DNA from 4 places in the Yersinia intermedia genome. Region 4 is predicted to be linked to each of the others. Evidence: predicted binding sites of a transcription regulator. Region 4 holds the regulator's gene; each other region holds the start of a gene.

Region 1 (5,752 bases), 830 kb from region 4:
GAATCACCGGATCTTATCACCACCAGTAGCTTGCTGTTTGATGATCAGGGCGAACTGAAAGCCCGTTACGACAAAATTCACATGTTTGACGTGGATATTAACGATACTCATGGCCGTTATCGTGAGTCTGATACCTATCAGCCGGGTGAACAACTAACGGTGGTTGATACGCCGGTAGGTCGCTTAGGCATGACGGTTTGTTATGATTTACGTTTCCCTGGCTTATTCCAGGCTTTGCGGGCGCAGGGGGCTGAGATTATTTCAGTGCCATCGGCCTTTACCAAAATGACCGGTGAAGCTCACTGGGAGATTTTATTGCGCGCACGGGCGATTGAAAACCAGTGCGTGATACTGGCTGCGGCACAGGTAGGGCGTCATGGCGCCACTCGCCGCACCTGGGGCCACACTATGGCGGTTGATGCCTGGGGTAAAATATTGGGGCAGAACCCAGATGCGGTTGCTGCCTTAAAAGTAAAAATTGAAACCACAGGTTTGAACATTATCCGTAATCAGATGCCGGTATTGCAGCACAATCGCTTCCTGCCGTCTCCGTTGCCGTCATCGCATAAACCATCATCTAATTAAAGAGTGAAAACTATGAGCCTCTCGTTTGTCAGTGAGCAGTTACTCGCTGCTAACAAGCTGAACCATCAGGACTTGTTCTCAGTATTGGGGCAGTTGGCTGAGCGCCGCCTCGATTACGCTGACCTGTATTTCCAGTCCAGCTATCACGAGGCCTGGGTGTTGGAAGACAGCATCATCAAAGATGGCTCTTACAATATTGATCAGGGTGTAGGCGTGCGAGCGGTCAGCGGTGAAAAGACCGGTTTTGCTTATGCCGACCAAATCACCCTGAATGCTTTGCAGCAAAGTGCTCATGCGGCACGCAGTATTGTGCGTGATAACGGTAACGGTAAAGTGCATACCTTGGGTGAAGTCGCCTATCAGGCGCTTTATCCACTGCTAGACCCGTTACAAAGCTTGTCTCGCGAAGATAAAATTGCGCTGCTCCATCGGGTAGATAAAGTGGCCCGTGCCGCCGATAAACGGGTGCAGGAAGTCAGTGCCAGCTTGACCGGTGTCTATGAGCAGGTTCTGGTGGCAGCCACTGATGGCACGCTGGCGGCAGATGTGCGCCCACTGGTGCGGCTGTCGGTCAGCGTATTGGTGGAAGACAACGGCAAACGCGAACGCGGTGCCAGCGGTGGTGGTGGCCGTTTTGGCTATGACTACTTCCTCGAAACTGTGGATGGCGAAGTGCGAGCTGATAACTTTGCCAATGAAGCGGTCAGAATGGCACTGGTAAATCTGTCGGCTGTTGCCGCCCCTGCTGGCGCTATGCCGGTAGTCCTAGGTGCAGGTTGGCCGGGTGTATTGTTGCACGAAGCGGTCGGTCATGGTTTGGAAGGTGATTTCAACCGCCGTGGCAGTTCAGTCTTCAGCGGCCAAATGGGTAAATTGGTCGCGTCAGAACTGTGTACCGTGGTGGACGATGGCACTATGCAAGGCCGCCGTGGCTCGCTGGCTATCGACGATGAAGGGGTGCCGGGCCAGTACAACGTGCTGATTGAAAACGGTATTCTGAAAGGCTACATGCAGGATAAGTTGAACGCGCGCCTGATGGGCGTTGCACCGACCGGTAATGGCCGCCGTGAATCCTACGCGCACTTGCCAATGCCACGCATGACCAACACCTATATGCTGGCCGGTAAATCGACACCGGAAGAGATCATCGCCAGTGTGGAATATGGCCTGTACGCGCCTAACTTTGGCGGCGGTCAGGTGGATATTACATCCGGTAAGTTTGTGTTCTCAACCTCCGAAGCGTACTTAATCGAGAAAGGTAAAATCACCCGTGCGGTGAAAGGTGCCACCCTGATTGGTTCAGGTATTGAAGCCATGCAGCAGATTTCGATGGTCGGCAACGATCTGGCGCTGGATAAAGGCGTCGGTGTCTGCGGTAAAGAGGGGCAAAGCCTGCCAGTTGGCGTCGGCCAACCTACTCTGAAGTTAGATAATCTGACGGTAGGTGGTACGGCGTAGGGGTTGTTAGTAGGATGCCCCGTTTAGTTCCCAACGGGGCATCCTATAGCTATGGTATATTCAACGATATCCCTGATATACCTCGGCCACCCGTTTAAAGTACTCAGTCAAATAGTCGATACAGACCTGAACTTTAAGCGGCATTTTATCTTTCTCGGTATAGAGTGCATATACTGGTCGCGGATCAGAATGGTATTTTTTAAACAGTATTTCTACCTCCCCGCGTTTAATTTCCTCTATTACCCACATTAACGGGGCGTAAGCGATACCCGCACCCGCGTTAAGCCAACGGATCATGGTTTGTGAGTCATTGGTGACAAAACGGCCCTGTGGCGATATTTGCGTGGTAATGCCTTCTGGTGCGATTAGCTCAAAGTTACTGTCTGGTCGCACGCTATATTCCAGCCAGGAGAAATTGGTCATATCACTGGGTTTTTCTGGCGTGCCATGTTGTGCTAAATAACTTTTTGCGGCGCAGACCACCATCGGCATAGAACCAAGGCGGCGTGAAAATAGCCCCGAATCCTGTAATGCACCAACGCGAATCACCACATCTAAACCATCGGCAATTAAATCCGGTGCCGGAATACCTGTGACCAGATTAACGGATAGGCCGGGATACTCTTTCAACATTTCTGCTGTCATCGTTGCCAGTACATTTTGTGCCATTGTTGATGAGCAGCCGATGCGTAAGGTTCCGGTCGGCGTGTTGTTAAAGGCATACAGTTGTTCATGGACCTCTTGTACTTCCTGCAACATGCGCCGACAACCCTGATAGTAAATTCGGCCTGCTTCAGTTAAACCAATACGGCGAGTACTGCGGTTTAGCAACTTAACATTTAGCTCGGTTTCCAGTTTTGACACTGTTTGGCTAATCGACGACACACTCATTTCTAACTGCCGTGCAGCGCCAGTGAAAGACCCACACTCAACCACCTTGGCAAATACTGACATCCGTTTTAGTCTTTCCATGATTCACCCTGGGTTGATTGTTTACGCAGTTTTGATTGCTAACACTTGATTGTTAACTGTAGCTTAAAAGTGATTTAGATCACACATCGTAGATAAGGTGATAATAAGCAGGCTAATATACTGCTGTCGGGAGAATCGTTTTAGGTTTGAAAGCCACGCAGTTGAAGTGTTATCTCGCCTCGCTAAAGTTACAGTCATGTTTCTTAGTTAAGTTTAACCTATAAGTTAGTCTTATGGCTGGTTCACCGGCACCCTATAATAGAAAGGATCTACAGAATGACGTTGCTCCCGGTGATGGTGATATTTGGCCTCTCTTTTCCGCCAATATTTTTTGAGTTGCTCGTTTCGCTGGCGCTGTTTTTTGTTTTGCGCCGTGTGCTGCAACCTACCGGTATTTATGAGTTTGTCTGGCATCCGGCACTCTTTAATACCGCGCTGTATTGTTGCCTTTTCTATTTAATATCCCGTCTTTTTTCCTGAGGTCGCCGTGAGTACTTTTTCATTAAAAATAATCCGTATCGGCATCACCTTATTGGTGGTTTTACTGGCGGTTATCGCTATTTTCAAAGTTTGGGCTTTTTATACTGAATCACCCTGGACCCGTGATGCCAAATTTACTGCCGATGTGGTGGCTATCGCACCGGACGTCAGTGGTTTGATCACCGACGTGCCGGTAAAAGACAATCAACTGGTGCAGAAAGGGCAAATTCTGTTTGTTATTGACCAACCACGCTACCAGCAGGCGTTGGCTGAAGCCGAGGCCGATGTGGCCTATTACCAAACACTGGCGGCGGAGAAACAACGTGAGTCCGGCCGGCGGCAACGTTTGGGGATTCAGGCGATGTCACAAGAAGAAATTGACCAGTCCAACAATGGATTACAAACCGCCAGGCATCAGTTGGCAAAAGCTATCGCAGTACGGGATTTAGCCACACTTGATCTGGAACGCACCACCGTGCGTGCGCCTGCACAAGGCTGGGTGACGAATCTGAATGTTCATGTCGGGGAGTTTATTAACCGTGGTGCTACCGCTGTTGCACTGGTGAAAAAAGATACTTTCTATATTTTGGCCTATTTGGAAGAGACCAAACTGGAAGGCGTTAAAGCGGGGTATCGGGCGGAAATTACCCCACTGGGCAGCAACCGTATTTTGCACGGTACTGTCGACAGTGTCTCCGCCGGTGTCACCAACAGCAGCAGCAGTGTCGATAGCAAAGGGTTGGCGACGATTGACAATAATCTGGAATGGGTACGGCTGGCGCAACGAGTACCGGTGAAGATCCGTTTGGACAGTGAAGATCAACAGCATCCCTACCCCGCAGGGACGACGGCGACTGTGGTGATAACTGGGGCGACTGATCGCAACCCTAATCAGGCTTCACCGATTGTTAAGTTGATGCATCGCCTGCGCGAGTTTGGCTAAGATGACCAGCCCGACCTTTATTCGCCTGCGCTTTGCGTTCAAACTCAGCTTTGCCATTGTGGCCGCGCTGTTTCTGGGCTTTCATCTGCAATTAGAAACACCACGCTGGTCGGTGCTGACGGCCGCTATTGTTGCTGCTGGCCCGGCATTTGCTGCGGGCGGTGAGCCATTCTCTGGTGCGATTCGTCACCGAGGTTGGCTACGTATTATCGGGACATTCATCGGTTGTATCGGTGGTTTGGTTATCATCGTTCTGACTATCAGAGCACCGGTATTAACCCTGATGCTTTGCTGTTTGTGGGCTGGCGTTTGTACTTGGATCTCCTCACTGGTTCGGGTTGAGAACTCTTACGCATTTGGGCTGGCGGGTTACACCGCGCTGATTATCATTGTCACCACCGGTGAAACACCCTTACTGACACCACAGTTTGCGGTTGAGCGCTGTAGCGAGATTGTGCTGGGGATCGTCTGCGCGGTGATGGCGGATCTGCTGTTTTCACCACGGTCGATCAAGCAGGATATTGATCGTCTGGTCGATAAAGTGTTGGTAGATCAATATAAATTATTGCAGTTATGTATTCGTCCGGCAGAAAAAAACGATATCGATCGCGCCTGGAATGATCTGGTTAAAAATACCACGGCACTGAATGGGATGCGCAGCTACCTGATGATGGAATCTTCCCGCTGGCAGCGCTGCAACCGCCGCTTACGGGTGCTGCACACGGCATCATTAGCACTGATCACTCAAGCCTGCGAAACCTATCTGATATTGATCAATCACCCTGACTTACTCAGTGCTGAGCTGAAAGCGATGCTGAGTGAACCGGCAGAGACGCCGGCTGAAATTCATCAGCAGATGAAAAAAATGCGTCAATATATTGGCGGTAGCCACAGTGAGGCGATCCCTGCAACTATCAGCAGTTGGGTGGGGGCGGCGACGCGCTATTTATTGCTATCAAAAGGGATTCATACCAACAGCAGTATCAGCCGGGTGGAAGAGGGTATTCTGGACGGTGACGAGCCAATCAAACATGTTTCAGCTGAAGGTCATCATGCGATGATCAATGGCTTGCGTACCGGTATTGCTACGGCGATCGGCGGCCTATTCTGGCTGTGGACTGGCTGGACCTCCGGGGCGGGTTGTATGGTCATGATTGCGGTGGTGACCTCACTGGCAATGCGTACCCCCAATCCACGGATGGTGGCGATCGACTTCCTGCTGGGGGTGATTATGGCGCTGCCCATTGGGGCGCTCTATTTCATGTTTATTATCCCTGCGACCCAGCAAAGTATGCTGTTGCTGTGCATCAGTCT
Region 2 (5,752 bases), 230 kb from region 4:
TAACATTTCGCCCGGCATACCTTTTGGCAACTCGATAGTTGAGTGAGAAGCAAACAGCTTGATATTACCAATGTAACGGCTGCTGATGTCGCCTTCGTTAGCAATCGCGCCAACAATGTGACGAACTTCAACACCATCATCACGGCCCACTTCAATGCGGTACAGTTCCATCTCACCAACATCACGACGTTCGCGACGCGCTGGACGCTCGCCACCATCACGACTGTCAGCACGGCTATCAGGGCGACTATCACGACGGCTGTCACTACGATCACGGCCACGATCGCTACCACGGTCATCACGGGAATTGAATTCACGCTGCGGACGACGCGGAGCTTCTGGTGGCAGAATCAGAGGACGTTCGCCCTGTGCCATTTTCAGCAGTGCAGCAGCCAGTGTTTCGAGATCAAACTCTTCTTCCGGTTGCAGCTTAGCCAGCAATGCACGGTACAGGTCCAAATCACTGCTTTCCAGCTGTTGGCCAACTTTAGCAGCAAACTGAGCTAAACGACGTTCGCCCAGCAATTCAGGGTTTGGCAACTGAACTTCTGGAATAGTCAGCTTCATGGTGCGTTCAATGTTTTGCAACAGACGGCGTTCACGGTTTTCAACAAACAGCAACGCACGACCAGCGCGACCAGCACGACCAGTACGGCCGATACGGTGAACGTAAGACTCTGAATCCATAGGGATGTCATAGTTTACAACCAGGCTGATACGGTCAACATCCAAACCACGTGCCGCAACGTCAGTTGCAATCAGAATATCCAAACGGCCATCTTTCAGGCGGTTCAGTGTCTGCTCACGTAAAGACTGGTTCATGTCACCGTTCAAGGCAGCACAGTTATAACCACTACTTTCCAAAGCTTCAGCCACTTCCAGGGTGCCATTTTTGGTACGCACGAAAATGATGGCCGCATCGAAATCTTCAGATTCCAGGAAACGTACCAGCGCTTCGTTTTTGCGATAACCACCACCTACACGCCAGAAACTCTGGCTGATGTCAGGGCGGGTAGTGACGCTAGACTGGATGCGAACTTCCTGTGGATCTTTCATAAAGCGACGGGTAATACGGCGAATCGCGTCAGGCATGGTTGCAGAGAACAACGCCGTCTGATGTTCAGCCGGGATCTGCGCCAGAATATTTTCGACGTCTTCGATAAAGCCCATGCGCAGCATTTCATCTGCTTCATCCAACACTAAACCGCTCAGGTTGGACAGGTTAAGAGTACCGCGTTTCAGGTGGTCTAACAGACGACCTGGGGTACCAACAACGATTTGTGGCCCCTGGCGCAAAGCGCGTAATTGAACGTCATAACGCTGGCCGCCGTACAGGGCCACAACGTTGACGCCATTAATGTGTTTAGAGAAGTCAGACAGTGCTTGCGCGACCTGAATAGCCAACTCACGGGTTGGTGCCAGCACCAGAACCTGCGGTGATTTCAGCTCAGCTTTAATATTGTGTAACAGCGGCAAACCAAACGCGGCTGTTTTACCACTGCCTGTTTGCGCCATGCCAAGAACATCACGGCCGTTTAACAGGTGTGGGATACATTCCAACTGGATAGGAGATGGTTTTTCATAACCAAGATCAGTCAGAGCGGAAAGAATAGGAGCGGACAGCCCCAGATCAGCAAAAGAGGTTTCAAGCTCAGTAGTCATGTACACGTGCCTCATTAATAATGGCAGCCAGTCTACATAACTCGTCGAGAAAATTTTCAGTCATTTTCATTGAAAAGTGTGAACCGGCTCAAATTAGATTATAAAACGAACAAAAAGGCCATCACCTGTTAGGGTGATTAACGTTGGTAAAAACCAAGGTAGTCAGGCTAATAGTTGTTCGTCAGCTATTGCTGGTCCGATTCCGATAGGTCGTCTTGTTCTTGGCCCAAAAGCGCCAATTCCAACAATGCATAGCGGTGCTCAACAAAATTATGAACGTTGTTAGCTACCGTCAGTTTGAACAGCGCCGAAGCGGTGTTCTTGTCCCCCAGACTTAGGTAATGTTTACCTAAATAGAAGTCAGTTTCACTGAGATGCTCAGCGAGCGAAGTGTTATCCATTGCATCTGACTTGAGCCTTTCCATCAGCGTTTTTTCGCTGATCGTGCCCAAGTAGAATTCGACAATATTCCATCCCCATTGCCCTCTGTCCGATTTTTCATAGCGCTGTTGTAACGCTACTGCAGCCGCCTTGGGATCGATTTCTCTTTCCACCAGATACAGCCATAACGAACGGAAGGGATCATTTGGATCGTCTTGATAAAACGCCTGCAGATCATCCTGCGCCAACGGGAGTCGACCGCCATAATAGAGGGCGATACCCCGGTTTAAACGCGCGTAATTGTAAGTTGGATCAAGCTCTAGTACAGAATCAAACGCTTCATAGGCAGCATCAAAATTGCCTGCCTGCGTTAAATAAATGCCCAGATAGTTAAAAACTTCTGGCATATCAGGACGAATAGCTAACGCTTGCGAAAAATCATTTCGCGCTAGTGCCCGTAGCCCGAGGCTATCATACAGCACTCCGCGCTCATATAAAAGCTGTGCGCGCTCATCATCCGTAAGTGCCCGACTTGCAAGGATTTGTTCCATGCGCGCCAGAATCACTTCCTGCTGCAACGTAGGTTGCAACGGGATAGCCAACACCTCGTCTTTACGCCAATCATGGTTGCTGCATCCTGCCAGCATGAGTGCTGTCGCAACGTAACACCAGCGCAAGAAAGGCTTCATTTCCTACTCCCGAAGACAAACATTGGATAAATATCCTTTCATCCATTTGTTTAACACAAGAGCATCCTGCCCTCGAGACAACACAGCCCCTCACCAAGAGGTAAGAGGCTATGGAATACTTTATTACTCTGCTGCTTCTGGTGCCGGAGCTTCTGCGTCAGGAGTAGTGGCTTCTTTGATGCTCAGGCGGATACGGCCCTGGCGATCAACTTCCATTACTTTAACTGGCACTTCTTGGCCCATTTGCAGATAGTCAGTCACTTTCTCTACACGCTTGTCAGCGATTTGAGAAATATGAACCAGACCTTCTTTACCGCCACCGATTGCCACAAATGCACCGAAATCAACGATACGAGTCACTTTACCCGCATAGATACGGCCCACTTCGATTTCAGCAGTGATTTCTTCAATACGACGGATAGCGTGTTTCGCTTTATCGCCGTCGGTTGCTGCAATCTTAATGGTGCCATCATCTTCGATTTCAATGGTGGTGCCAGTTTCATCGGTCAGCGCACGAATCACAGAACCACCTTTACCGATCACATCCTTGATTTTCTCAGGATTGATTTTCATGGTGTAGATACGTGGAGCAAACTCAGAGATATCACCACGAGGTGTGCTGATAGCCTGTTCCATAACACCCAGAATGTGCAGACGCGCACCCTTGGCTTGGTTCAGTGCCACCTGCATGATTTCGCGGGTGATACCTTCAATTTTAATATCCATTTGCAGTGCAGTAATACCGTCACGGCTACCGGCCACTTTAAAGTCCATGTCGCCCAAGTGATCTTCGTCACCCAGAATGTCAGACAGAACAACAAAGTTTTCGCCTTCTTTAACCAGACCCATCGCGATACCCGCAACAGCGGCTTTAATTGGCACACCTGCATCCATCAGGGCCAAAGATGCACCACAAACAGAAGCCATTGAGGAAGAACCGTTAGACTCGGTGATTTCAGAAACCACACGAACAGTGTAAGGGAACTCGCTCGGGCTTGGCATTACTGCCAGTACACCACGTTTCGCCAGACGGCCATGGCCAATCTCACGACGTTTAGGTGAACCCACCATACCTGTTTCACCAACACAATATGGAGGGAAATTATAGTGTAGCAGGAATGAGTCAGTACGCTCACCCATCAGCTCATCAATATTTTGCGCATCACGGGCAGTACCCAGTGTTGCGGTAACCAGCGCCTGAGTTTCACCACGGGTGAACAACGCAGAACCATGGGTACGTGGCAATACGCCAGTACGCACATCCAGACCACGGATCATGTCTTTTTCGCGGCCATCGATACGTGGCTCGCCACGCAATACACGGCTACGAACGACGTTTTTCTCAACATCGCCCAGAATGTCCTGAATCTCGCTAGCATCTAAAGATTCATCTTGTGCCAACAGCGCTTCAGTGACGTCAGCTTTAATAGCATCAACCTGAGTATAGCGCTCTTGTTTCTCAGTAATGCGATAAGCATCACCCAGACGAGCTTCTGCCAGCTCAGCAACACGCGCATGCAGCGCTTCGTTAACTGGCTCTGCATGCCAATCCCACTTAGGTTTACCAACTTCAGCAACCAGAGCGTTGATATTCTCAATCACAACTTGTTGTTGTTCGTGGCCGAAGATAACCGCGCCTAACATTTGATCTTCAGACAGAATCTGTGCTTCTGATTCCACCATCAATACTGCGTCAGCAGTACCGGCAACAACCAGATCCAAACGGCTTTCTTTCAGCTCGTCGGTCGTTGGGTTCAGCACATACTGATCGTTGATGTAACCAACGCGAGCAGCACCGATTGGGCCGTTAAATGGAATACCTGACAGGCTCAGCGCCGCTGAGGCACCAATCAGTGCCACGATGTCTGGGTTAACTTGTGGGTTAACAGAAACAACGGTCGCAATCACCTGCACTTCGTTCAAGAAGCTGTCTGGGAACAGTGGACGGATCGGACGGTCAATCAGACGTGAAGTCAGTGTTTCGCCTTCACTTGGGCGGCCTTCACGGCGGAAGAAGCTACCTGGGATACGGCCAGCAGCGTAAGTACGCTCCTGATAGTTAACGGTCAGAGGGAAGAAGCTTTGACCTGGCTTGGCTTTCTTTTGGCCAACAACAGTCACGAATACTGCGGTGTCGTCCATGCTTACCATTACAGCAGCCGTTGCCTGGCGAGCCATCATACCGGTTTCAATGGTAACGGTATGTTGGCCGTACTGGAATTTACGAATAATCGGAGTCAGCAAAATAGTATCCTTATACTATGCGGTGCCGGATCGTATTGACTCTCCATCCACCTGTTACTAATACCTTCACACTGCATCCTCGCGACTAATGACAATCCTTAACTCTCATTGAGTTAAAGTCTCTCATTAGCCGCGCGAACCTCTGCACCGGAAGATCCTATGTTTAAAATTTACGCTTCTTACTTAACGCTACAGCAGTGTTAGCCTTTCTCACTCACCCGAATCACTGACCTGAGCCAACCTCGGCGGGACGGACCCGTTTGCTGCTTACTTACAACTTCAATACTTTGGGTAATGAGCAACAACAATATACTAACGTATTTTATCATTGCTTCTTAGAAAAAAGGGGCCAATTTGGCCCCTTTCTCCCGAAACTCGCAGACTTAGCGACGCAGACCCAGACGCTCGATCAGGGAAGCATAACGTGCTACATCTTCACGCTTCAGGTAGTCCAGCAGCTTACGACGCGTGGATACCATACGCAGCAGACCACGACGGCTATGGTGATCTTTTTTGTGCTCGGAGAAGTGACCTTGCAAATGGTTAATTTGAGCAGTCAACAGAGCAACCTGAACTTCGCTTGAACCGGTGTCATTGGCACCGCGACCGAAGTCAGCAACAATTTTAGCTTTCGCTTCAACACTTAGAGACATGATACAACTCCAAATATATATAGATAAATTAAAACAGGCGCCGATCTCTAATTCAGCAACCCAATATGTAAGCCGCACTATTCTACTCTTTGAACCGCAGGATCGCAAGGTAGCCGCATATAC
Region 3 (5,752 bases), 1.3 Mb from region 4:
CAGCCTGCGGCGGCATCTCGGAGATCCCCTCTTTATCGGGTAACCCACATTTTGGGTTATCACGTTCGTTTTATATTGGTCGTTTTCTTTCTATTTGTATCAATAATATATCTTTCAAATCAACAACATATTTTTGAATCAATAATATGCCTTTGACTGCGCAATATACCCTTGAACGACAAAAGATTCGTAGTGAAATTCGTGAACGTCGGCGTCTTTTGACTGCGGAGCAACAGCATCAATCAGCGCATCTGGCGGCACAGCATATCGCTGAGCATGACAAAATTCGTCAGGCTAACACCATTGCCGTATTCCTCTCCTTCGATGGCGAACTCAATACCCGCCCCATTATTGAGCAGCTATGGCAGCAGCAAAAACAGGTTTACCTGCCAGTTCTGCACCCTTTTAGCACCGGGAATTTATTGTTTCTGCGTTATCGCCCCGATAGCACGCTGGTCCGTAATCGCCTGAAAATCCTTGAACCACAATTAGATGTGCGAGAAGTTCTGCCACTAAACCAATTGGATATGGTGATAACCCCGTTGGTGGCATTTGATAGCCACGGGCAACGTTTAGGTATGGGCGGTGGCTTTTATGACCGTACGCTGCAACACTGGCAGCAAGGTGGCCCTTATCCTATTGGCCTGGCCCATGATTGCCAATGGGTCGAGCACTTGCCCTGTGAGCTTTGGGACGTGCCATTGCCAGAAATAGTAACACCAACAAAAGTGTGGCAGTGGTGAGCGATAATCCTGCAAAATAAAAAAACACCCGATATTTTATAGATAGCGGGTGTTTAGTCATTCAATACAAATATTTATTAGTAAAGCAAACGAGCACGGATAGTTCCTGGGATCGCCTTCATCGCCTGCAATGCTTTTTCTGCATTTTCCGCATCATCAGTTTCAACATCAATAACGACATAACCGATTTCAGCGCTGGTTTGCAGATACTGTGCTGCAATGTTAACGTCTTGTTCAGCAAAGATTTTGTTAATGCTGGTCAGAATACCTGGGCGGTTCTCATGGATATGCAACAGACGGCGGGTATTATCGCCGTGAGCAGGCAGAGAAACCTCAGGGAAGTTGACCGCAGACAGCGTAGAACCGTTGTCGGAATACTTCGCCAGCTTACCCGCCACTTCATCACCGATATTTTCCTGCGCTTCCTGAGTGGAGCCCCCAATATGTGGTGTTAGCAACACATTATCAAACTCGCACAAAGGTGAATTGAACGGGTCCTTATTGGTTGCTGGCTCTTCAGGGAAGACGTCGATTGCGGCTCCTGCCAAATGATTGCTGGCCAATGCATCACACAAGGCCGGGATATCGACCACAGTACCGCGTGAGGCGTTAATCAGCATCGCACCCGGCTTCATCAGAGCCAACTGCTCAGGGCCAATCATATTTTTAGTGGAGTGGTTTTCCGGCACATGCAGGCTAATCACATCACTCATATTCAGCAAATCAGACAGGTGACGCACCTGCTGGGCATTCCCTAACGACAGTTTATTTTCGATATCGTAGAAAAATACTTTCATCCCGACACTTTCTGCCAGAATCCCTAGTTGGGTGCCGATATGACCATAACCGATAATACCCAGCTTCTTGCCACGGGCTTCATAGGAACCCACCGCCAGCTTGTTCCACTCACCACGGTGAGCTTTGGCGTTAGCCGATGGAATGCCCCGGAACATCAGCAGTAACTCGCCCAGTACCATTTCAGCTACCGAACGGGTATTGGAGAAAGGTGCATTGAATACCGGCACGCCGCGTTTGGTGGCCGCGTTTAAATCAACCTGATTGGTACCGATACAGAAACAACCTACTGCGACTAATTTTTCTGCTGCCGCAAAAACTTCTTCAGACAGATGCGTACGCGATCGAATGCCGATGAAGTGAGCATCTTTGATCGATGCTTTCAGTGCTTCGGTGTCTAAGGCACCTTTATGATATTCAATATTGCTATAACCGGCTGCACGCAGATTATCAACTGTGCTCTGGTGCACCCCTTCCACTAACAGAAACTTAATTCTGTCTTTCTCCAGTGATACTTTTGCCATGTCCCCGACCCTATTTTCAGACTTCAGATGTGGCTGCCGCTATCGAATGAATCCGGTCAGCACCCTGTCAACATAACAAATATTACGCGGGCAGCAATACAAACGATTGCCTGCCGGTCAGCATAACAATCAGTGCCAATGTTAATTTATGGAATAAAAAACTGGCACGAAGAGGGTTAATGGCAGGTTAATAAAACGAAATGAAGAAATGTGATATATATCACCAAATTTAACGATTTTAAGAAAAGATATTTAAACGCAAAAAAACTTTCAGGATGAAGCGGCCAGACCTCATCCTGAGAGAGAATTAACTGATCACTTTAATTTTATGGTCTTAACGCCGTCGGCGGTGCCAATCAGTGCCACATCAGCCCCCCGATTAGCAAATAAGCCAACCGTAACGACACCGGCAATACCATTAATTTTATTTTCTAACGCAATGGCATCCAAAATACTCAAATTGTGGACATCCAAAATAACGTTGCCGTTATCAGTCAGGACGTTCTGACGGTACTCCGGTAAGCCACCCAGCTTAACCAGTTCACGAGCCACATAAGAACGGGCCATTGGGATAACTTCAACTGGCAGCGGGAATTTGCCCAGTATATCAACCTGCTTGGATGCATCCGCGATGCAGATAAACTGACGAGCAATAGCAGCAATGATTTTCTCGCGGGTCAGCGCAGCACCACCGCCTTTGATCATCTGCATCTGGCCGTTAATTTCATCAGCACCGTCAACATAGATATCCAATACGTCCACTTCATTACAATCAAATACGTGGATGCCGTAACTTTTCAGTTTGGCAGTAGACGCATCAGAGCTGGAAACCGCCCCTTCTATCTGGCCCTTGATGGAGCCAAGTGCATCAATAAAATGTGCCGCAGTCGAGCCGGTGCCGACCCCAACGATGGTACCAGGTTTGACATAATCTAATGCTGCCCAGCCTACTGCTTTTTTAAGTTCATCCTGAGTCATGGTAAGTTCACGCCTTGATGTGAAAGAAAACCTGAGGTCATTATAGAGCATTCGCAGTGGTGATTGTGTGAATAAAGCCAACTCGCGTGGTAGTTAATTCTAGCCGGATCACAGTTATGTCGGTTTATTTGTGGCTGGCACCTTGGCATCCTGTCGTAACAAAATGGCAAAAATGTGGCATAGTGCTGTATCGACTTAATATTTGGAGAGATGACTCCGATGAAACGCCCAGACTACCGTACGCTACAAGCGCTGGACGCGGTGATCCGTGAACGCGGTTTTGAACGCGCTGCACAAAAACTTTGTATCACCCAATCGGCAGTATCTCAACGCATCAAGCAGTTGGAGAATCTGTTCGGTCAACCGCTGCTGGTGCGCACTGTGCCACCACGGCCTACCGAGCAAGGGCAAAAACTGCTCGCGTTACTGCATCAGGTTGAGTTACTGGAAGAAGAGTGGCTGGGCAATGATAATGGCGGAGATACGCCATTGTTATTGTCGCTGGCAGTCAACGCCGACAGTTTGGCGACCTGGTTGCTACCGGCATTGAAACCGGTGCTGGCTGATTCCCCTATCCGGCTGAACTTACAAGTCGAGGATGAAACTCGAACTCAGGAACGGTTGCGTCGCGGCGAGGTCGTGGGTGCTGTCAGTATCCAACCTCAACCGCTACCCAGTTGTCTGGTTGATCAACTCGGTGCGCTGGATTACTTGTTTGTCGCCTCCAAACCTTTCGCTGAGCGTTATTTCCCCAATGGTGTAACCCGCTCAGCATTATTGAAAGCGCCAGCGGTAGCATTTGACCATCTGGATGATATGCATCAGGCGTTTTTACAGCAGAATTTTGATTTATCACCGGGCAGTGTGCCCTGCCATATTGTTAACTCTTCCGAAGCTTTTGTGCAGTTAGCACGGCAGGGAACTACCTGTTGTATGATCCCGCATCTGCAAATCGAGAAAGAACTGGCGTCAGGCGAATTGATCAATCTGACCCCAGGATTGCTGCAACGGCGGATGCTGTTCTGGCACCGGTTTGCACCGGAAAGCAGGACCATGAGAAAGGTGACTGACGCCCTGCTGTCTTATGGGCGTCAGGTATTACGGCAGGACTAATTTATTTGGCGGTACTGGTCGCAGTTTGGAGTTCAAACACGACATCAACCTGATCATCAAAATGGATGGTCTGCTGCTCATAAGTTTGCGCTGCATCATTGGCAGGTGCCGCTTCAGCGCTTTTAAACATGCGGGCTACCGGCATTGGCTGGTAGTTAGCAACGTGATAACGGATGCTGTAGACCGGCCCCAGTTTAACTTTAAATCCATCAGCCAGTGATCCTGCCTGGCTAATGGCATTCTCAATAGCTTTTTTACGCGCCTGTTCACGATAAGTATCCGGGTTTGCCACCCCGAGTTCCACCGCGCGGATTTCGTTTAGACCAGACTTCAGCGCACCATCGAGTAACTCATTCAGCTTATCCAGTTGGCGCAATGTTACCTGAACCTGGCGCACGGCACGATATCCCTTCAATACCGCTTCACCGCTTTTCTGGTAATCGTATTCAGGTTGGGTACGAATATTGGCAGCATTGATATCTTTCTTTTCAATGCCACTTTTACGTAAGAAATCAAAATATTGTGCGACCCGCGTATCAACCTGTTTTTTTGCATCAGCAGCATCTTTGGCTGATACACTAACTTCAATAGCGATAGTCGCGATATCCGGTGTCGCATCAACACTGGCGGTCCCGGAGGTGACAACATGCGGCCCTTCTGGCAGTTCGGCTGCCTGAACGTGTAGCGCCAAAGGTAACGTCCCTAATCCCATCATTGCGGCCAAAGCCAATGTCTTCAACTTCACGGTGCCTCCTAAGATAATCATGATAAAACTATACACTAAATAATTCGAGTTGCATGAAGGCGGCAACTGAGCGAGCCCCTGGAGCTTACACAAGTCAGTGACTGGGGTGAACGAAGGCAGCCAACATACATGCAGCTTGAAGTATGACGGGTATAAGACAACCGTAGCATATCTTATGAATCATGGGATTCGGATTAATGATAAAAACTCACAGATTTAGTGCTTGTTGCGCTAACTGAAAAGCAATAAACCACATTACCCCTCCGACCAACAGATTAATCACCCGCTGCGACGTTGGGCGGTTAAGCCACGGCGATAACCACGCCGCCAGTAGCGCGAGGGCAAAAAACCAGGCAACAGAGGCACTCACAGCACCCAAAGCAAACCAAGGCCGGGAGTCGGGTAATAACTGGCTGCCAAGGCTACCGAGCACCACAAAGGTATCGAGATAAACATGCGGATTAAGCCAGGTTACCGCCAGTAGGGTTATGACGATTGGCCAACGCCCTTGCGTACCTGCTGCTGCGGCAGATGAGGAGCCACCCCCACGCCATGCGGCCATCAGTGCGCCCCAACCGTACCACAACAGAAAAGCCACTCCGCCCCAAGTGACCAGTGCCAGTAGCAATGGCGAACGGCTCAGTAAGGCACTGCCGCCAAAGATCCCTGCACAAATCAAGATAATGTCACTTAGCGCACAAAGTGAGGCACTCATCAAATGATGCTGACGCTTAATCCCCTGGTTCATCACAAAGGCATTTTGTGGCCCGAGGGGTAAAATCATCGCAGCACTGAGGGCGAAGCCCTGTAAATAGACAGCTAACATACTGTTACCTTTAAATAATACTCAAAAT
Region 4 (5,752 bases):
GGGGTAATAGCTGCAACCCAGAGAAAACCTACCATTGAAAGAAATAAACTCAGCTCCATGAGACGGGTGCCTCCCACCCAAAATGATGCGCGATATACCCATGAAGCTAACAGTGTGTTATTGATCACACAAGAGCAACAACATGATTTCCATTCACTATATGCATGAATTATTTCGCCCACTGGCCGGAGCCAGTAATCCACATCTGCAAACACTGCTGCCACGGCTGGTCAGACGCCATGTGACATTGCAACCATTCTGGCAACGGCTGGAACTGCCTGATGGCGATTTTGTCGATCTGGCCTGGAGTGAAAATCCCGAGCTGGCGAGAGATAAGCCCAGAGTCGTACTCTTCCACGGTTTGGAAGGTAATTTTTACAGCCCTTATGCTCATGGTCTGTTAAGTGCATGGCAAGCCAAAGGCTGGCTGGGGGTGGTGATGCATTTTCGTGGATGCAGTGGGGAGCCAAATCGTAAGTCACGCATTTATCACTCTGGTGAAACAGACGATGCCCGCTTTTTTCTCCGCTGGCTGCGGGAGAGCTATGGTCAGGTGCCAACCGCCGCCGTCGGAGTCTCTTTGGGTGGCAATATGCTGGCGATGTATTTGGCGGAGCAAGGCAAGGATAGCCTGTTGCAGGCCGCAGTGGTGGTATCAGCACCACTGATGCTTGAACCCTGCGCTAATCGTATGGAACAAGGCTTCTCACGGGTCTATCAGCATTATTTACTGAACCAACTAAAGTTAAATGCCACACGTAAGCTTTTGCATTATCCCGGAAGCCTGCCTTTGGATCTGGCTCAATTGAAAGGATTGCGGCGAATCAGAGACTTTGATGATGTCATAACTGCTAAAATTCATGGTTTTAATGATGCAGTCGATTACTATCGCCGTTGCAGCGCCCTGCCGCTATTGCCGCAGATTACAACTCCGCTGCTCATTATTCATGCTAAAGATGATCCCTTCATGACCGCGGAGGTGATCCCAAACCTTAGCGACTTACCAAGCAATATTGACTATCAGTTAACCGAGCATGGCGGCCATGTTGGTTTCGTCGGTGGCTCATTGAAACACCCGCAAATGTGGCTGGAACAGCGAATTCCAACCTGGCTTTCCCCTTATCTGGAGCAACAGTAATGATAGTTCCCTGGCAGCAAGTTGACGGTGAAACGCTGGATAACTTACTTGAAGCCTTTGTGTTACGTGAGGGCACCGATTACGGCGAGCATGAGCGCTCATTAGCGCAAAAAGTCGAGGATGTACGCCGCCAGTTGATCAGCGGTGAAGCCATATTGGTGTGGTCCGAGTTACATGAAACCATCAATATTATGCCGCGCAGCGCATTTCGTGCCGGAGCAGAAGAGCAGCAATAGTCCTTTCGCCGTTAAGAAGACATTCGGTGAAACAGGGTGACAAGCCCGCCACTTTGCCCTAAAAATAATCATCAACGATAAAAAACAGGCAAGTACAGCCCGGCCACTGAAGGTCTAATTCCATGGAGTTACAGCTAATATGTCGACTAAACATCCGGTTATAGCCGTTACCGGCTCAAGTGGCGCAGGGACAACCACCACCAGCCTGGCGTTCCGTAAGATCTTTCAGCAACTGAATATTCGCGCAGCGCAAATTGAAGGTGACAGCTTCCATCGCTATACCCGCCCTGAGATGGATGCAGCCATCCGTAAAGCGCGGGATCAAGGCCGGCATATCAGCTATTTTGGCCCCGAAGCCAATGACTTTGGCCAGTTGGAGCAAAGTGTGTCGGAATACGGCGAACACGGTACTGGCCGCTCACGTAAGTATTTACATACCTATGATGAAGCAGTGCCATACAACCAAATTCCCGGTACGTTTACCCCGTGGGAAGCATTGCCACAACCTACTGATGTACTGTTTTACGAAGGGCTACACGGTGGTGTGGTGACGGAACATCATGATGTGGCAAAGCACGTCGATCTGTTGGTGGGCGTAGTGCCTATCGTCAATTTGGAGTGGATACAGAAGCTGGTGCGAGATACCGGTGAACGTGGCCATTCACGCGAAGCAGTGATGGATTCCGTAGTCCGCTCCATGGATGATTATATCAACTACATTACGCCGCAGTTCTCACGCACTCATATCAACTTCCAGCGCGTGCCAACCGTCGACACATCAAATCCGTTTGCTGCCAAAGCCATTCCGTCACTGGATGAAAGTTTTGTGGTTATTCATTTCCGTGGTTTGGAACAAATTGATTTCCCTTACTTACTGGCGATGTTGCAAGGATCATTTATCTCGAATATCAATACATTGGTGGTGCCCGGCGGAAAAATGGGGCTGGCAATGGAGCTGATTATGGCACCGCTGGTGCAGCAACTGCTGGAAGGGAAGAAAATCGGTTAATATCCTTCGTTCTTGAGGCCGCAGTATAGCAACTGCTGGAGAGAAAAAATAATTTGGCGCTATCCCAAGCCAAAGTAATTGGAGCTGCAGGTAGGCGGCAAGCGAACTCATCCCGATGAGCTTACATAAGTAAGTGATTCAGGTGAGCGAACGCAGCTAACAACCCTGCAGCTTCAAGTACGAAGGGTTTGCTTAGGCGATATCACGAATTTCAAAACTGTGGGTAATAGACGCCGCTTTACCCAACATCAGTGAAACGGAGCAATACTTTTCGGCTGACAACTCAACGGCTCGCTCAACAATTTTGTCGGTCAGGCCTTTGCCGCTGACAATAAAATGCAGGTTGATGTGTGTAAACAGACGCGGTGCTTCTTCACGGCGCTGCGAAGTTAATGACACTTCGCAATCGCGCACATCATTGCGGCCTTTTTGTAAAATAGAGACCACATCAATCGCACTACAGCCACCTGCCGACATTAACAGCATTTCCATCGGACTCGGTGCTTTGTCTCCGGCATTACCGTCCATCAACACCTGATGACCTGATGCCGATTCACCCAAAAATGTCAGCCCCTCAACCCACTTTATACGTGCCTGCATAACGCTTGCTCCCAGTTAAATTTTCTGATTAAGACTACCCTTTCATTTACAAACTGGCAATGTAACCCGACGTTCATCATGCTGAAGCGATACAACACAAGACACTGGCTTCATCCTGTGCTACAAACAGAACCGAAAGTGTTGTTTCTAGAATTAAATAGGGTAGCTTCTCAATACTCAGTGAAGGGTTTCTATCCGGTACGTATCTTGGCTATACCTTTCGGCAGTTGAGCAAATTAATATGCTACGAGAAAGTGTATTTTATAAGCACGCCGTACAGGGAACTCTGAGCCCTGTTAAGTTAGGCAGCGATAACAACAGAGGATAACAGCGAATGGTTCTCGGCAAGCCACAAACAGACCCGACTCTCGAATGGTTCCTGTCTCATTGCCATATCCACAAATATCCATCGAAGAGTACGCTGATTCACCAAGGTGAAAAGGCCGAAACGCTTTACTACATCGTGAAAGGCTCCGTTGCGGTGCTTATCAAAGATGAGGAAGGTAAAGAGATGATTCTCTCCTATCTTAATCAGGGAGATTTCATCGGCGAACTTGGATTATTTGAAGAAGGCCAAGAACGTAGCGCCTGGGTTAGAGCAAAAACCGCCTGTGAAGTGGCTGAAATTTCTTACAAAAAATTCCGTCAGCTTATTCAGGTCAATCCAGATATTTTAATGCGCCTATCTTCACAGATGGCGAGTCGCTTACAAATTACATCTGAGAAAGTGGGTAACCTTGCTTTCCTTGATGTGACTGGGCGTATTGCACAAACGCTGCTTAATCTGGCAAAACAACCTGATGCCATGACCCACCCAGATGGGATGCAGATTAAAATTACCCGCCAGGAAATTGGTCAGATAGTTGGCTGCTCCCGCGAAACCGTGGGGCGGATACTAAAAATGCTGGAAGATCAAAATCTGATCTCCGCACACGGTAAAACGATTGTCGTCTACGGCACCCGTTAATTCCCCCTAAACGGGTGTCGATACTGTCGGCACCCGTTTTTTAATCTTTTGTGATCAATAAATTTCTGGGGCCTTTATGAAATGGCAACGGCTGATTTATCGTCCTGAAGTTATTTATCGGCCCAATGTTAATTACGCGCTGCGCCAAACATTGGTTCTCTGCCTGCCCGCAGCATTAGGGTTTGCTCTCGGCGAACTTCGACTGGGTTTGATGTTTTCCCTGATACCCGCCTGTTGCAATATCGCCTCGCTGGATACACCACACCAACATTTTTTCCGGCGTCTGCTGGTCGGCGGCACGCTGTTTACTGCGAGTAGCTTCCTAACCCAGCAACTGCTGCTATGGGATATTCCATTGCCCGCCGTCATGCTCGGCCTGGCATTAGTTTTGGGGGTGAGTGGGGCGATTAGCCAGTTGAATAGCCATTTGTTACCGGCTGCCCTGATTGCTGCTATTTTTAGCCTCAGCATGGTGGGCCGCGCCCCGATCTGGCAAGCGCCTTTACTGTGTGCGGTGGGGACACTTTGGTATGGTGTGTTTAACTGGTTATGGTTCCGACTCTGCAAGGATCAACCGATCCGCGAACCCTTGAGTCAACTTTATTACTTGCTAGCCGATTATTGTGACACCAAATACAGCCTGTTTGCTCAGCACCTTGAGCCGGAAAAATCGATACCGCCGCTGCTGGACAAACAACAGGCGATTATGGACAAGATTAATCAGCTTTATCAGCAATTTAATCTGATTCATAACACAACGAAGAAAGAGCAGAAACGGTTGTTGGGATTGTTCCAAATGGCTCTCGATCTGCAAGAGCACATTACTGCGGCCCTGATTCAGCCAGAAAAAGTACAGGAGTTAATGGAGCAAACGCAGATTGAGGGGGTGATGCGCCGTAATTGCCAGAAAATCTCAGCCCAAATGCGCACTATTGCCAACGATATTCTCTATCACCACCGTGCTGCTGAACATTTTACTGCCGATGATGCTCTGCCAGAACTGGCAAACATCGCACAGGCACACCCGAACAACCCGGTCGCACAATTCTACTACTACCATATCAGCCATATTACCCAATTATTGAGTGACCGGCGGCCACTGTATGACCGTGACCTGATGTCCAGCCAACAATCACAGCCGTTCTGGCCAGCATTGATCAGCTATCTGTCGTTCAAATCAGGCGCACTGCGGGAAGCGGCTCGCCTGGGAGTGACACTGGCAGCAGGTAGCTATATCGGCAGTTTAATTCATTTACCCAAGCCTTATTGGATTCTGCTCACGGTGATGCTGGTAACGCAGAACGGTTATAACGCCACCAAGGTACGAATCCATCACCGTGCACTCGGTACCTTTATCGGGCTGTTACTCGCAGCTACCTTGTTGCATTTTCAGATGTCGGAAGGCACCACGCTGAGCATCATGTTACTCATCACATTGATAGCCTATCTGGTTCAACGCAAAAACTATGGCTGGTCAGTCATTTTTAGAACTATCACGACTGTGTATATCTTGCAGTTATTGACCGGAGAAGGCGCTGACTTTTTGGTTCCACGCCTGCTGGATACCTTAATTGGTTGCGCATTGGCCTTTGCCAGCGCCTTATGGCTGTGGCCCCAGTGGCAGAGTGGCTTACTGCGTAAGAATGCCCATCAGGCGCTAGAGGCGTATCAGAAGATTTTGCGCTTGCTGCTGACACCTGAACCAGATATCACCCAACTGGCCTATGAACGCATTGAAGTGAATAAGGCCAGTAATACCGTGTTAAGTTCCTTAAATCAGGCGATGCAAGAACCGGGATTCA

What was found. Region 4 encodes CRP, which controls carbon source genes, mostly activating them, when cyclic AMP is high. Its sites were predicted from a motif close to ATGTGANNNNNNTCACAT; they were not measured.
Region 1: the regulator CRP is predicted to act here: its motif matches at 3,083-3,100, upstream of aaeR (HTH-type transcriptional activator AaeR).
Region 2: the regulator CRP is predicted to act here: its motif matches at 1,739-1,756, upstream of yrbN (protein YrbN).
Region 3: the regulator CRP is predicted to act here: its motif matches at 2,271-2,288, upstream of serA (phosphoglycerate dehydrogenase).

The regions. Positions count from the first base shown of each region.
Region 1 is NZ_LR134116.1:459,034-464,785, forward strand. Features, by position in the region: gene nit1 (deaminated glutathione amidase) at 1-585, shown strand, start outside; gene tldD (metalloprotease TldD) at 598-2,043, shown strand; gene aaeR (HTH-type transcriptional activator AaeR) at 2,104-3,015, opposite strand; gene aaeX (p-hydroxybenzoic acid efflux pump operon protein AaeX) at 3,292-3,495, shown strand; gene aaeA (p-hydroxybenzoic acid efflux pump subunit AaeA) at 3,503-4,438, shown strand; gene aaeB (p-hydroxybenzoic acid efflux pump subunit AaeB) at 4,440-5,752, shown strand, end outside.
Region 2 is NZ_LR134116.1:4,148,740-4,154,491, forward strand. Features, by position in the region: gene EL015_RS18930 (DEAD/DEAH family ATP-dependent RNA helicase) at 1-1,662, opposite strand, end outside; gene yrbN (protein YrbN) at 1,652-1,732, opposite strand; gene nlpI (lipoprotein NlpI) at 1,848-2,732, opposite strand; gene pnp (polyribonucleotide nucleotidyltransferase) at 2,856-4,976, opposite strand; gene rpsO (30S ribosomal protein S15) at 5,360-5,629, opposite strand.
Region 3 is NZ_LR134116.1:877,650-883,401, reverse strand. Features, by position in the region: RNA gene ssrS (6S RNA) at 1-28, shown strand, start outside; gene EL015_RS04075 (5-formyltetrahydrofolate cyclo-ligase) at 147-743, shown strand; gene serA (phosphoglycerate dehydrogenase) at 821-2,062, opposite strand; gene rpiA (ribose-5-phosphate isomerase RpiA) at 2,378-3,040, opposite strand; gene EL015_RS04060 (LysR family transcriptional regulator ArgP) at 3,260-4,153, shown strand; gene EL015_RS04055 (oxidative stress defense protein) at 4,155-4,898, opposite strand; gene argO (arginine exporter ArgO) at 5,107-5,724, opposite strand.
Region 4 is NZ_LR134116.1:4,382,057-4,387,808, forward strand. Features, by position in the region: gene EL015_RS20150 (LysE family translocator) at 1-59, opposite strand, end outside; gene EL015_RS20155 (hydrolase) at 161-1,138, shown strand; gene EL015_RS20160 (YheU family protein) at 1,138-1,374, shown strand; gene EL015_RS20165 (phosphoribulokinase) at 1,514-2,383, shown strand; gene EL015_RS20170 (OsmC family protein) at 2,576-2,983, opposite strand; gene crp (cAMP-activated global transcriptional regulator CRP) at 3,318-3,950, shown strand; gene EL015_RS20180 (YccS/YhfK family putative transporter) at 4,027-5,752, shown strand, end outside.